Regions from separate parts of the Paenisporosarcina sp. TG-14 genome, predicted to be linked through region 1. Evidence: riboswitches for the same ligand, from Rfam matches in the RefSeq annotation. Region 1 holds a riboswitch; each other region holds the start of a gene.
The links. Region 1 has a riboswitch for thiamine pyrophosphate ahead of C406_RS0117535 (YkoF family thiamine/hydroxymethylpyrimidine-binding protein). Riboswitches for the same ligand answer to the same signal wherever they lie in the genome.

Region 1 (4,251 bases):
GATTTCCTCTGCTACGCGTTGCGTGACAAACAAATGCTCTGGTGACTGTGGAACGTAACCTGGAAGTTTGTTTCCGCTCTCAATACGTCCCTGTGATTTTTTTAAGATACCGCATACTGTTTTTAAAAAAGTAGACTTCCCACTGCCGTTAGGGCCTGCAAGTACGGCAATTTCCCCTCGTTTGAGGCTGAGGGAAATATTCCTTAACAACTGTTTGTCTTTTACATGGACACTTACATTTCTTGCTTCAAACGCTAATTCCGGTTCAATAGTGGATTTTCGTTTCGGGAAAACGATAGGAGATCGTGTCGGATTTTCTTCAATGGAAAAGGCCCCTGAAGTTGTGACATGAACTGCACGATTAAAAAATGTCCCCCACACATCTAGGCGATGCTCAATCGCGACAATCGTTAAAGCGTGTGACAATTGCAAAGCATCTAACCATTCGACATAATGTTGCGCTGTTACTGGATCCAGATGGGCAAGAGGTTCATCGAGCAACAACACTTCCGGGTCCATTAAAATCGCACAAGCGGTTGCTACACGTTGTTTCATTCCTCCAGATAACGTTTGAATGGTCGAGTGACGAATATCAGAAAGTCCTGTCATTTCGAGTGTAGTGGTGATGCGTTGCTCCATTTCTAAGCGCGAGACGTGTAAGTTTTCTAATGTGAAAGCCATCTCTTGTTCAACGGTTGGCATACAGAACTGTGTATCAGGATCTTGAAATACAGTTGCAATTCGACGGTTAATTTCCCCAGCAGCATAAGTCGCCGCATCTTTATTCCAAAGGGAAATAGATCCTTCAACTTCACCATCACAATTGTCGGGGTACAGGCGATTCATTAAATACAATAAGGTGCTTTTCCCACATCCACTAGGACCAAATAAAACGACTCTATCCCCACTTTGTATAGAGAAAGAAATATTTCTGAAAATGGGCACTTCATCGTCTGGAAATTGAAAAGTGACATCTTTGAAGTTAATAATTGGCTGAGTAGCTTCTGTTTTAATAGTTGATCTTGTAAGGAGGCTATTAACCAAGGGCCTCACCTTTTATTTTGTGCTTGTTAGATGTTTCACGTGAAATCGCATATCCACGAAGAGCACCAGTTGCGAGTAAACCGTCCGATAAATACTTGCCACCTAAACCTGCAATGACAGCCCCGCTTATGACACGTAGCGTAAACATTAAAACTAACAAAGAAGGATCAAGCGCTGAGTAACCAGACACTAAAAAACCGAATGCAAAGCTAAAGACTGCGGAACCGACACCAGCTAAACACAGTACCCACCAGTTATAGCGTTTATAACCAGTTGCTGCAAATGCAGCTTCTGCTCCTAAGCCTTGAACAATACCTGATAAAATCAAGCGCGGACCAACTGCATTGCCAATCATCACTTCAATCATAGCAGCCATCGTTTCCGACAATAGAGCGGCACCTGGTTTTCGAATGATGTAAGCAGCAATAATGGAGACGATAAACCAAATCCCAAACATCCATTCATACGCAATCGGACCAATTAAACCTGCCCAAATATTTCCGACATGGACAAATAGTAAATACACAACAGCAAACACAACGGCAAGTACTGACATTAAAACGACTTCTTTCAGTTTCCATGACTTCAACATACTACGCCTCTCCTTTGTGAGAAGGACTATTGATGCTCATGTTAACAGTCATCACTAAGTGTTTATGTTGTTCTGAACGAGCATGTGTAAAGGATTCTTCTAGGAACGCAAATACTTCGTGAATATCACCATGGAGTCCACTCGCATAATGCATCGAGTCATTAAAAACACCATATTCTTTTGCACGAGCGACTTCTTTATAAATGACTGACATATAGTCAGGGTTATTCATTGGATAGAGCGCAAACTGTGATGATACATATTGTTTAATCTCCCGAATTTGAGGTTCGTTTAACAAGGTATCATCTTTCTCTAAGTAAACATCTCCCGCAGAATCCCCAGGGCAGCCAATCGAAAAGGTTCCGTTAAATGCCACATGTGCACCTGTTTTCGCTGCATATAACACGATGGATCTCACTGTATCAAAGACGTGAATTTGTTTACCTCGCATGACTGTACTTACGTCGTCGGTATGCATCCAGACATTTGATGTATCCGCTTCGCGTCGAGCCCCTTTAATAATCTTAATAAAATTGTCTGCCATTGGGTGAATTGAAAACCGCAACCCCACAATTGGACTAATCCCACAACTAAACTCTTGTTTCATTCCCATCTCCTCCTTCAAATTGGTGTGACTAGAGAAGAAGTTATCCCAAAGTCACCGTTTTTGAACATAAAAATAGCCACATTCGACGTGGAATGCAGCTGTTTTGCTCAAAGAAAAGTTGGGCAAAAGTCGCCGCACTTCCTCACGCCAGTATTACCTGGATCGAGTGTTAAGGGATCGGAGCTAATGCTCTCATCTCAGCCAAAAATATAGCACCCCTAGTGCAGTAATCGTATGTAGTTTTTTAAATGTTTAAGAACGGCTTCATTGTAACGTATGAAAAACAGATTGTAAACCAAGCAAAAAATAAAACTTGTCAGTAATGAAATACTGTTCTATATTATGTATAACAAAACTGTTCTAGTATTAATAGAACAAGCGGGGGTCGCATATGTTTATTGAAATTGAAGCGAATTCGGCCATGCCGATTTATTTGCAATTGGCCCAACAAATTATTGAAGGTGTTGCGAAGGGTAGCTTGAAACCGGGCGATTCATTACCATCTGTTCGCGCATTTGCTGCAGACCTTGGCATGAATATGCATACCGTAAATAAAGCGTATCACTATTTAGAAGACAAGGAATTCATCCGAATTGTACAGAAAAAAGGCGTATTCATTCACGAAAATGGAGTTCGGAAAGCTTCTGAACTAGATCGTCTACGCTTGATAAAAGAATTACGTCCAATTGTTGCAGAAGCACTTTGTTTACAAATGTCTTCAGCAGAAATCGAGCTGTTAATAAAAGAAATTAGTATAGACTTGAAGGAGGAAAAGTAATGGCTGCCGTCATGTTTATGGTCATTTTAATTTTCATTATTGTCATTCAAGCTTTCTTACCAAAGTTTTTAAAAGACAGTGAAGCATTTGGGATATACATTCCCGATACTCACGTCAAAGACAAACGACTGGAACAGATGAAAAACCGCTATACACAACTCGTTTTAACAAGTGGCATAGTGATTCTTGCGATTTTTATCGGTTGGCTTTGGATGTTTAGTCCCGCTGAAGAAAAAGTTGTTTATGTTGGGATGGCCGCTCAAATAGTGGCATTACTTTTCTCAATGGGACTTTATGCAAAAAACCATATCGCCTTAGCCAATTGGAAGAAAGACGAAAAGTGGACTGAGGGCCAGAGTGAGCGAAAAGTGGTAGACCTACAATTTCGCGAACAACTTAAACTGCTACCAAATGTGTACTTTGTCTTACCCATGTTTATAACTCTCGGTTTAGGTATTTTGGGGTTAAGCCAATACGACACGCTACCTAATCAGATTCCAACACATTGGGGACCAAGCGGCGAAGCAGATGCATTCGCGGAAAAAACTTGGATTTCGGTAAGTGCTTTACCTTTCATGACACTTATTCTTCAAGGGATGATGCTATTTTTCAATGGAGCCATGAAACAATCGGGTGCGAAGATTCAGGTCCGACATAAGAAACGTTCGCGTGAGCAACAACTTGCTTTTCGGAAATATTCAAGTTGGTTATTATTTGTTGTAGCGATTGCCGTAACTTTGCTGATGGGCTATCTACAATTGACGATAATTTACCCTGAAACGATGTCTTCAAGTGTTACATTAGGTTTCACACTAGGCTTTTTAGTCATCATACTGGGATCCGTTCTTTACTACACTGTAAAAGTAGGGCAGAGCGGTACAAGAATTGCGGTGTCTGAGCAAGATGTGGATGCTGTAGATGTTATTGATACGGACGATGATCAATATTGGAAGTTAGGCTTAATTTATGTGAATAAAAATGATCCGAGTATTTTGGTTGAAAAAAGATTTGGGATTGGTTGGACTGTAAATATGGGACATAAAGGCAGTTGGATTTTCCTTGTCTTATTATTTGGTAGTATTTTTTTGATAGCAACATTACTTTGAAAAAGGAGTGGTAGAAATGGATTTTCTGGAGAACATTTCATGGGGGCTTATCGCGCCAATATTTATTATTCAACTTTTATTAGTAGTTATTGCACTTATTGATTTATTAAAAATATCTCAGACT
Region 2 (4,251 bases), on a different contig from region 1:
AGTGAAATAGGGAAAATGAAATTTCATAAAAATGTATACATGACAAACTTATCGTGGTTTGGTTTTATTCAGGACAATAAGAATGTGAATTACTTTAATTTACCTACACCTTTGGACGCGGTTTTTACAGATTCCTTTTTAACAGAAATGGAAATTGTTCGACCGAAAATGATTATTCCTTTGAGTAAAGAAGTTGAACAAGCATTAAATAAAATGACAGAAGAAGGAAGATTAAACTATCCGGTAGGTCCGCGTCTACCACATCCATATTATTGTTCATTCGGTAAAAGAGAAGACAAGTATAAAGAGAAATATGTGAATAGAATTACGAGTTCGATGGGGAGGCTAGCTTAAAGGTGAACAATGAGGCCACCTTTGTTTGCGTCCGTATGAAAGGCCGACTACTTGCGGGGCTACCTGCCAAATAGATGAGAAAAGGAAGATGAATTTAATGAAAAACATGATAGAAAAAGCCATGCAATTTGCTGCAGTCAAACATGATGGACACTATCGAAAAGACTCGAAAATTCCATATATCACGCATCCAGTAGGCGTTGCAATGATCCTGAAGCAAACAAAGGCTCCAGACGAAGTGGTTGCAGCTGGGATTTTGCATGACACGCTTGAAGATACCGATACAACGGCCGATGAACTTATTGAGCATTTTGGGGAAAAGGTTTTGCAATTGGTTATCGCCGCATCCGAACCTGATAAATCACTGCCATGGGAGGATAGAAAACAGCACACAATCGACTCCATTTCAGCTATGACACCTGATGAAATATTAGTCATTACCGCAGATAAATTGCACAATATCCGATCAATTCAGGTGGACTTGAATGAAAAAGGCGAGTCTGTTTGGAGTCGTTTCAATCGAGGAAAACGTGAACAGTCGTGGTATTACATGAGTGTTGTACGAGAATTGGAATCATTTAAAAAAGAAGTTCCTCTTGTACGCGTGCTCAAGAAAGAAGTGTTCCAATTATTTGTTGGCAAGAAAAAACTTACTGTGAAGGAAATAGATGCGCTGTTTAGTTGTAGTTATGATTGTAATGAGAAGCGACAGCGGGAGATAGCTTCTATGGGCATCCTTGGTTTTGTCAAAGAAGCATTAACATACGCGGATGACACATACATAAACGCTGACTACAACAAGGTTTCTCCTTTAATGGAGTCATTAAGGAAGCGAGGCATCGATTTTGAAATGAATTCCGATGGCTCGTTCATCCTGCTATCATACTGCGCTGAACTCAAACATCGTCTAGCTTGGTCTGATAAAACACTTTACAAACATTTCAAGCGCAACCTTAAGAATCTGTAAAGGGGTTTTTGTGGAAATAAAAGAGTTAAAGCAACTACGCCTTGTAATATTGTAAAGAAAGACGTACCACTGAGTGTGTACTGAAGGAATAGGAGACGACGATCGAAGTGACTTATCACTTCAGTCGTCGTCTCCTTTCATTTTTTAGGTTGTGATGCAGTTCCTTTACCATCCATAGTTAAAATCAAACACATGTCCACGTTAAGGTGAGCGAAGGACGCACACCTGCCGCGAGATAGCCTGTACGAAAGAGAACTAGCGAAACTCTAGCCAACGCTGAGAGGTAGATCATTTTATAATAATATTCTTTCTAACTCTTGTAACTGAACCAAATGTGTGGCAAAGTTAACCTAACAAAGTATTAGACGAACTTCATAACTGAAACATGTGGGGGGACCAGTGTTGCTGGTTGAGACCGTATCCTTAAGATACAAACCCTTGGAACCTGATCTGGTTAATACCAGCGTAGGAAACATATTTAAACATTCTTATTTGTGTTGATATGCGCCCTAGGTACCTACCTAGAGGTGCTTTTTTATATGAAAAAAGATGTTTTAAAGATTAGACAGAGCTAAATGATTACACTAGAAGTTAGTGATTAATCAAGTACCTTGTGAATATGTTTCCACCTTTTCGTTCCATCGTTTAATGCTTTTAATAGAAAAGACAAGGGGAGAAAAGATGATGAAAAAATGGATAGGATTACTACTAATTGCTCTACTGCTAACAGCCTGTGGGAATACTGACAGCCAAAGCACGGAACAAAATGAAGACATAGACAAGTTAAAAAAAGTAACAGTGGTATTGGATTGGACGCCAAATACAAATCATACAGGATTATACGTTGCAAAAGAAAAAGGATACTTTACAGATAAAGGCCTTGATGTCGAAATTATTATGCCAGGTGAAGCGGGCGCTAACCAGCTAGTAGCTGCAGGTAAGGCAGAATTTGGAGTTGGGTATCAGGAATCTTTAACCGAAGCACGAGTGCAAGATATACCAATCGTGTCAATTGCTGCGGTTATTCAACATAATACTTCGGGCTTTGCGTCTCCTGTAGAAAAGAACATTACCTCACCAAAAGATTATGAAGGTAAAGCGTATGGAGGATGGGGAGCGCCTGTTGAAAAAGCAGTGATTGCCTCTTTAATGAAGCAAGAAGATGCTGATGTAGAGAAAGTGGATATTATTAATACAGGTGATACAGACTTTTTTACAGCTGTAAAAAGAGATGTTGACTTTGCATGGATCTATTACGCATGGACAGGAATTGAAGCGGAACTTCGCGGAGAGGAATTGAATATGCAGTATCTGGCTGATTACTCAGATAAGCTAGATTACTATACACCTATTTTGATTACGAATGAGGCGTTAATTGCAGAAGATCCCGACACTGTGCGTGCATTTGTAGCAGCAGCTTCACAAGGATATGAATACTCAATTGATAATCCACAAGAAGCGGCGGATGTTTTAATAAAGGCTGTTCCAGATTTAGACCCTGAATTGGTTAAAGCAAGCCAGAAATGGTTAGCGCCAAAGTATCAGGATGATGGATCACAATGGGGTATTCAAGAGAAGTCTGTTTGGGAAAACTATGCAAATTGGATGAGCGAAAATGAATTATTAGAAGGCAAGTTAGAAGTAGAAAAAGCCTTTACGAATGAATTCTTACCAAAAAAGGAGAATGAATAGATGATCAACTCTTTAGTCAGCATTCAAATTATACCAAAAACAAGAAATGGGGAAGATTCAATCCCGTTTATAGAAGAAGCAATTGCCATCATTCAGGAGTCTGGGATACGTTATGAAGTCCATCCTCTCGAAACAACCATGGAGGGGAATTTGACAGAAATTTTCTCCGTGATCGAGAAGATGAATCAAAAAATGATAGATTCTGGCTGTGTGAATGTCATTTCTCAAGTGAAAATCCTTTATCAACCGAGCGGTGTTTCTATGGATAAATTGACTGAAAAATACCGGTCATGAGAATTTTATATAGAGGATGGAGACCAGTATTGGTTCTCATCCTCTTATTTTCACTATGGCAACTATCTACTTGGTTACTCGAAATACCGAAATGGCTTCTGCCAGCTCCATCTCAAATATGGGCTGAGGCAATAACTGGCTGGTCAACTTACAGTCACCACTTAATTTCAACTATACGACTGTCCTTTATGGGTTTACTAATAGGTAGCGCTGTTGGCCTGCTAGTTGCGGTTAGTTTGCATCGCTTACCAAAACTTAGAGAGGCATTTTATCCACTAATCATATTGTCACAAAACATTCCCATCATCGTATTGGCCCCATTGTTAGTCATCTGGTTTGGATTTGGCCTTCTACCTAAAATTATTATTATCACGCTAGTTTGCTTCTTTCCTATCACCATTGCTGCGATGGGCGGATTTCGGCAAACCACTGCTGAACTTATGCATTATATGAAAATGGCAGGGGCATCAAACAAACAAATTTTTTGGAAAGTAGAGTGGCCATATGCATTGCCTTCGATATTTTCCGGACTAAAAATTGCAGCAACTTATAGTGTAATGGGAGCTGTTATCTCAGAATGGCTAGGCGCCAAAGAAGGGATCGGGGTCTATATGACTCTTGCGTCCTCCTCATTTCGGACAGAACGTGTCTTTGTGGCAATCTTTCTCATTATGATTTTAAGCTTAACCTTCTTCGCAATTATTTCTTCATTAGAGAAGAAGTTGGTGAAAGGGAAGCCTAAGGGGGAGGGTACTAATGGGTATTAAGCTCAGCATAGAAAATATGACGAAATCCTTCGATAACAATAAGGTACTAGAAGAGTTATCTTTTCAAGTACATGAAGGAGAATTCGTTTCAATAGTAGGACCTTCAGGAAGTGGAAAGAGCACGTTATTTCATCTAATTGGTGGACTCTACACCCCTGACTCCGGAGATATCCGGAT
Region 3 (4,251 bases), on a different contig from region 1:
TCTGGCATCCTATTTATTAAAAAAAGACCAACTGCGCGTTCGTAGCAGTTGGTCTTTCGCTTTTAATTTATTTTCGTTATTAGAATAGGTTTATCTTTCGTGACAATCACGGTATGCTCGATTTGAGCTACAAGTGATTTGTCTGGAGTAAGAAATGTCCAGCCATCACCAGACTCCACAATATGTTCCGCTTTTTCTGAAATAAACGGCTCAACCGCTAAAACCATTCCTTCTTTCAATATGGTTGGTTCCCATGCGTCAAAGTAGTTTAAAATATGTTGTGGGGCTTCATGAAGAGATTTCCCAATACCATGACCAGTTAAATTCATAATGACAGTAAAACCATTCTGTTTTGCTTCGCGTTCAACAGCTTTACCTATTTGATTTAAACGAGCGCCAGCTTTCACTTTTAACATTGCACGGTCAAATGCACTTTCAGCCACTTCGCATAATTTTTCTTTATTGTCGTAACCTTTCCCAATAACAAATGAAATGCCTGTATCTGCAAAATAACCATTTAACGATCCAGAGACATCAATATTTACAAGGTCACCATCTTTTATAACACGTGAACCTGGAATACCATGTGCGACTTCTTCGTTAACACTAATACATGTGAAACCTGGGAAATCATATTCCCCTTTAGGACCTGAAATCGCCCCTTTTTCTTTAAACATACGTCCACCAAGATCATCAATTTCTTTCGTTGTGACACCCGGTTTTGTTATTGCGCGCATCGAGTCGCGAATATCTGCAACAATTCGGCCTATGGCTTTTAACGACTCAAAGTCTTCAGTTGTTTTTGCAATCATAATCGATAAATCCTTCTTTCTAAAATATCTAGCCATACTATACCACAACAAAAGGCGCTTTCCCATCAGCTAGAATAATTATGAACATTCAGATAAAATAAAGATGTTTTGCATAATAACAATTTATATAATTTTGATGTGAAGTCAAGGGCTTCATTGTCCATTGATTCTTCGTGTACTACTCTTTCACATTTCACACAGAATTATGCTTTTTGTGGTCTAAGTAAACGTGAGGCAGCTAAGAATAGTAATGAGCATGTAACTGCCGTTAATAAAAACACAGGAATCATGTACGTCGCATTATAGATACTAGAATAGATGAATAAATTGGCACCTTCTTCAACATACATACCAAAGAATAAAATGCCGGTAATTACGTGAGTGACATAACGTAATAATGAACCAATCAATACAGCACCTACAATTATAGAAATTATTTTCCCTCGATTATTTTGTTGGGCATATTTAAAATATTGATTACGAAGTATTCCAGCAAATCCAACAACACCATATGCAATTAAATAATCCAAAATTACTTGCATAACTACAAAACTAAACGATAGTGGTGCTACAGAAATTAATCCTGAAACAATTTGCAACAATCCTACTAACAAACCAGTAATTACACCAGCTAATGTGCCTCTGCGAAATGCCATTAAGACAATGGGAATCATCACTAAACTAACTGATCCTCCTTGTGGCATTTTAAATGCCACAAAGTCCAATACAAACCCTAACGCAGCAAATATTGCAATCTCTACTAATAATAATACTTTTTGATTTCTCATCTTTCTTCCTCCTTTTGCGATGTGCTGCAAATCGCGAGTCAGGGTGAAAAAAACCATAAAAAAAACGACCTCAGGGACAGAGCCTGACGTCATTGGAGTCGGTTTCTATCCACATCCCTGCGCAAGCATTAACTTACAGGTTCTAAGGGTTAGAACTTTTCTCGTTCACTCTCAGCCATTACAGGCTCCCCTTGTGGTACATACATTAAATTTTAATAATACGAGTTTATTGTACAGAAAGTTAGAAAGAGAAACAAGAGGCTAATGGCAGTCCTGTGACTTTCAACTATTTATCGCTATACTAGGTATATAAAATTCAAAAGGCTGTGAATGGTACATGATCAATTTATTGAAAAATTTAGTAGCAATCAAAAGTGATACAGAGATTGGTGCAAATGACGCACTACGGTATTGTTCGTCGTGGCTTACAAGTCATGCGATCCCACATCAAGTCCTCGAAAATGAAGGACGCTTAATGATTCACGCAGAGGTAGGTCAAGGTCCTACGACCATCGTATGGAACGGACATGTAGACGTAGTCCCTGCGAAAATTGAACAGTTTAATCCAATTATTGAGGGTGACAGACTATATGGCCGTGGTTCTGCAGATATGAAGGCTGGAGTTGCTGCAATGATGGAAGCTTTCCGACATATTTCTTCTATTCCAAAGCAATTGCAACAACTCGTTGTTTTGCATATAGTAACCGATGAAGAAACGGGTGGTCACAAAACATCTGGTCATCTTGTTGAGACTGGTCATTCTGGCGACTTTGTCATTTGTGGTGAGCCAACCCAATTAAAATTAAGTGTTCAATCAAAAGGTGTTTTGCAAATACATATCACATTTCTAGGAAAAGCTGCACATGGTTCACGTCCTTGGGAAGGAACAAATGCAATTGAAGCATCATACATATTTCATGAAAAGCTTATGAACTTACCTTTTACAAAAGCAAGTAATTGTTATTTTGAATATCCTTCCATTAACTTGGCTAAAATTCAAGCAGGTGATCGCTATAATGTTGTACCTGACCATTGTGAAGTTGGATATGATATTCGCTTTATTCCTGGCCAAAAATGGGAAGAAATTTTACAACAAATTACCGATTTAGCACATTCAATTAATTCAAAAAACATTGTCAAAGTTTATGATAAAATGTCTGCTATTATCACCTCAGAAGATAATAATTACATTAAGTCACTATCTGAATTAACAGCTAAAGTCACACAAAAAGAAGCTGTTCTATTTGGTCAGCATGGAGCTGCAGATACACGTTTTTATGTTAACACAGGAGCTATAGCTATTGAATTTGGTCCAAGTGGTGATGATTGGCATGGTCCGAATGAATACGTATTGATTTCATCAGTAGAACAATATGCAGATATTTTAACGAAACATGCGTTGACTTGAAACCATTTGCATATGTTTCGTATAAATAGCTAATAGAGTTTTAAGGAGGAATAAAATTGGATAATCGACGTGTTTTATCCGCTTTGTGTTACTTCAGTATTCTATTTACCCCATTTTTATTACCAATTATCATTTACTTTATTACACCTGATCCAGAAGTTAAGCGTCATGCAAAACGCTCACTACTTTCACATGCAATCCCAGTTGCACTTGGAATTGTCGGTTTTATTATATTAATGGTTTTGTCTCTTACGATGTATAGTACTTCCGACTTTTCAATTCAACCAGGTACATCAGTTGATTTCTTTGCCGCTAGCATACCATTATTGTTTTTGATAGTTTATGGTGTTCTTTCGATTGCTGTATTGATTTGGAACATTATTCAAGGAATTAAAGTGCTTCAGTAGGTTTACTTTTTACTTCTTGTGGGAAATAACAATAGTGACAGGAGTGATATACATGAAAATTGGTAAATTAATTAAAACAACTATAAAGTTTGCACCTATCATTATTCCAATCGTTAAAAAAGTTATTGATTCTAGAAAAGGTACTAAAATCACATATACACGCAAATAAAAAGTTGGAACTCGTTAACTCGAGTTCCAACTTTTTTAAATGAAAGGTTTCATTTCAGATAGTGCTAAATATTCTTCTTCTAAAAACGAAGATGGCAATACTGCAGATTCGTCACCCACTTCATTAGCATCCTGTTGTTCTTGCATAATCTGTTCAAAGCTACGAGGATTTGCAGGAGGCACCTCATTTTTCATTACCTGCATTGAGCCTTTTGAATAGACATTGAAAAAACTGTTCGCCATTGCTCGGTATCCCTCTGCATTTGGGTGCACATCTGCTGCATTTGGTACTTTATCTATTGCATTATTACCGAAAGCAGCATCAACTGACACAAAATTCACACCTGCTTTTTTAGACACTTTTGCTAAAATATCATTAAGACGATCTAATTGTTTAGCCGTACCGAACTTTTGCGATTCACGTGCATGTGGATACGCAAAATAATAACCCATTACATAAATTTCTGCTTTCGGTGCTATTTTTTTCAAGTCGGTTAACATCGTTAACATGTTTTTCCGGACGGTATTTAATGAAAAATCCACGGGAATCTGTTGAAAGGATAATGATCCAGACTTATCATTCGCTTGAATAAGCCTCAAAAGATCGTTGGCTCCGGCTGAAATTGTAATGACATTTGCATTTTTAATCAGTTGTTTCGCCTCTTTAG

Region 2: linked by a shared signal. The riboswitch ahead of C406_RS0109405 (ABC transporter substrate-binding protein) and the one ahead of C406_RS0117535 (YkoF family thiamine/hydroxymethylpyrimidine-binding protein) in region 1 are both predicted to bind thiamine pyrophosphate.
Region 3: linked by a shared signal. The riboswitch ahead of thiT (energy-coupled thiamine transporter ThiT) and the one ahead of C406_RS0117535 (YkoF family thiamine/hydroxymethylpyrimidine-binding protein) in region 1 are both predicted to bind thiamine pyrophosphate.

What each region holds. Positions count from the first base shown of each region.
Region 1 is NZ_AMGD01000081.1:11,268-15,518, reverse strand. It holds gene C406_RS0117545 (ABC transporter ATP-binding protein) at 1-1,053, opposite strand, end outside; gene C406_RS0117540 (ECF transporter S component) at 1,037-1,636, opposite strand; gene C406_RS0117535 (YkoF family thiamine/hydroxymethylpyrimidine-binding protein) at 1,638-2,243, opposite strand; TPP riboswitch at 2,366-2,473, opposite strand; gene C406_RS0117530 (GntR family transcriptional regulator) at 2,635-3,021, shown strand; gene C406_RS0117525 (DUF1648 domain-containing protein) at 3,021-4,127, shown strand; gene C406_RS0117520 (PLD nuclease N-terminal domain-containing protein) at 4,144-4,251, shown strand, end outside.
Region 2 is NZ_AMGD01000026.1:15,083-19,333, forward strand. It holds gene C406_RS0109395 (uracil-DNA glycosylase family protein) at 1-354, shown strand, start outside; gene C406_RS19445 (HD domain-containing protein) at 452-1,321, shown strand; TPP riboswitch at 1,701-1,810, shown strand; gene C406_RS0109405 (ABC transporter substrate-binding protein) at 2,006-3,013, shown strand; gene C406_RS0109410 (thiamine-binding protein) at 3,014-3,307, shown strand; gene C406_RS0109415 (ABC transporter permease) at 3,304-4,074, shown strand; gene C406_RS0109420 (ABC transporter ATP-binding protein) at 4,064-4,251, shown strand, end outside.
Region 3 is NZ_AMGD01000050.1:3,640-7,890, reverse strand. It holds gene C406_RS0113905 (tryptophan-rich sensory protein) at 1-45, shown strand, start outside; gene map (type I methionyl aminopeptidase) at 63-812, opposite strand; gene thiT (energy-coupled thiamine transporter ThiT) at 1,016-1,600, opposite strand; TPP riboswitch at 1,698-1,802, opposite strand; gene C406_RS0113890 (M20 family metallopeptidase) at 1,950-3,008, shown strand; gene C406_RS0113885 (DUF4870 domain-containing protein) at 3,065-3,415, shown strand; gene C406_RS0113875 (SGNH/GDSL hydrolase family protein) at 3,620-4,251, opposite strand, start outside.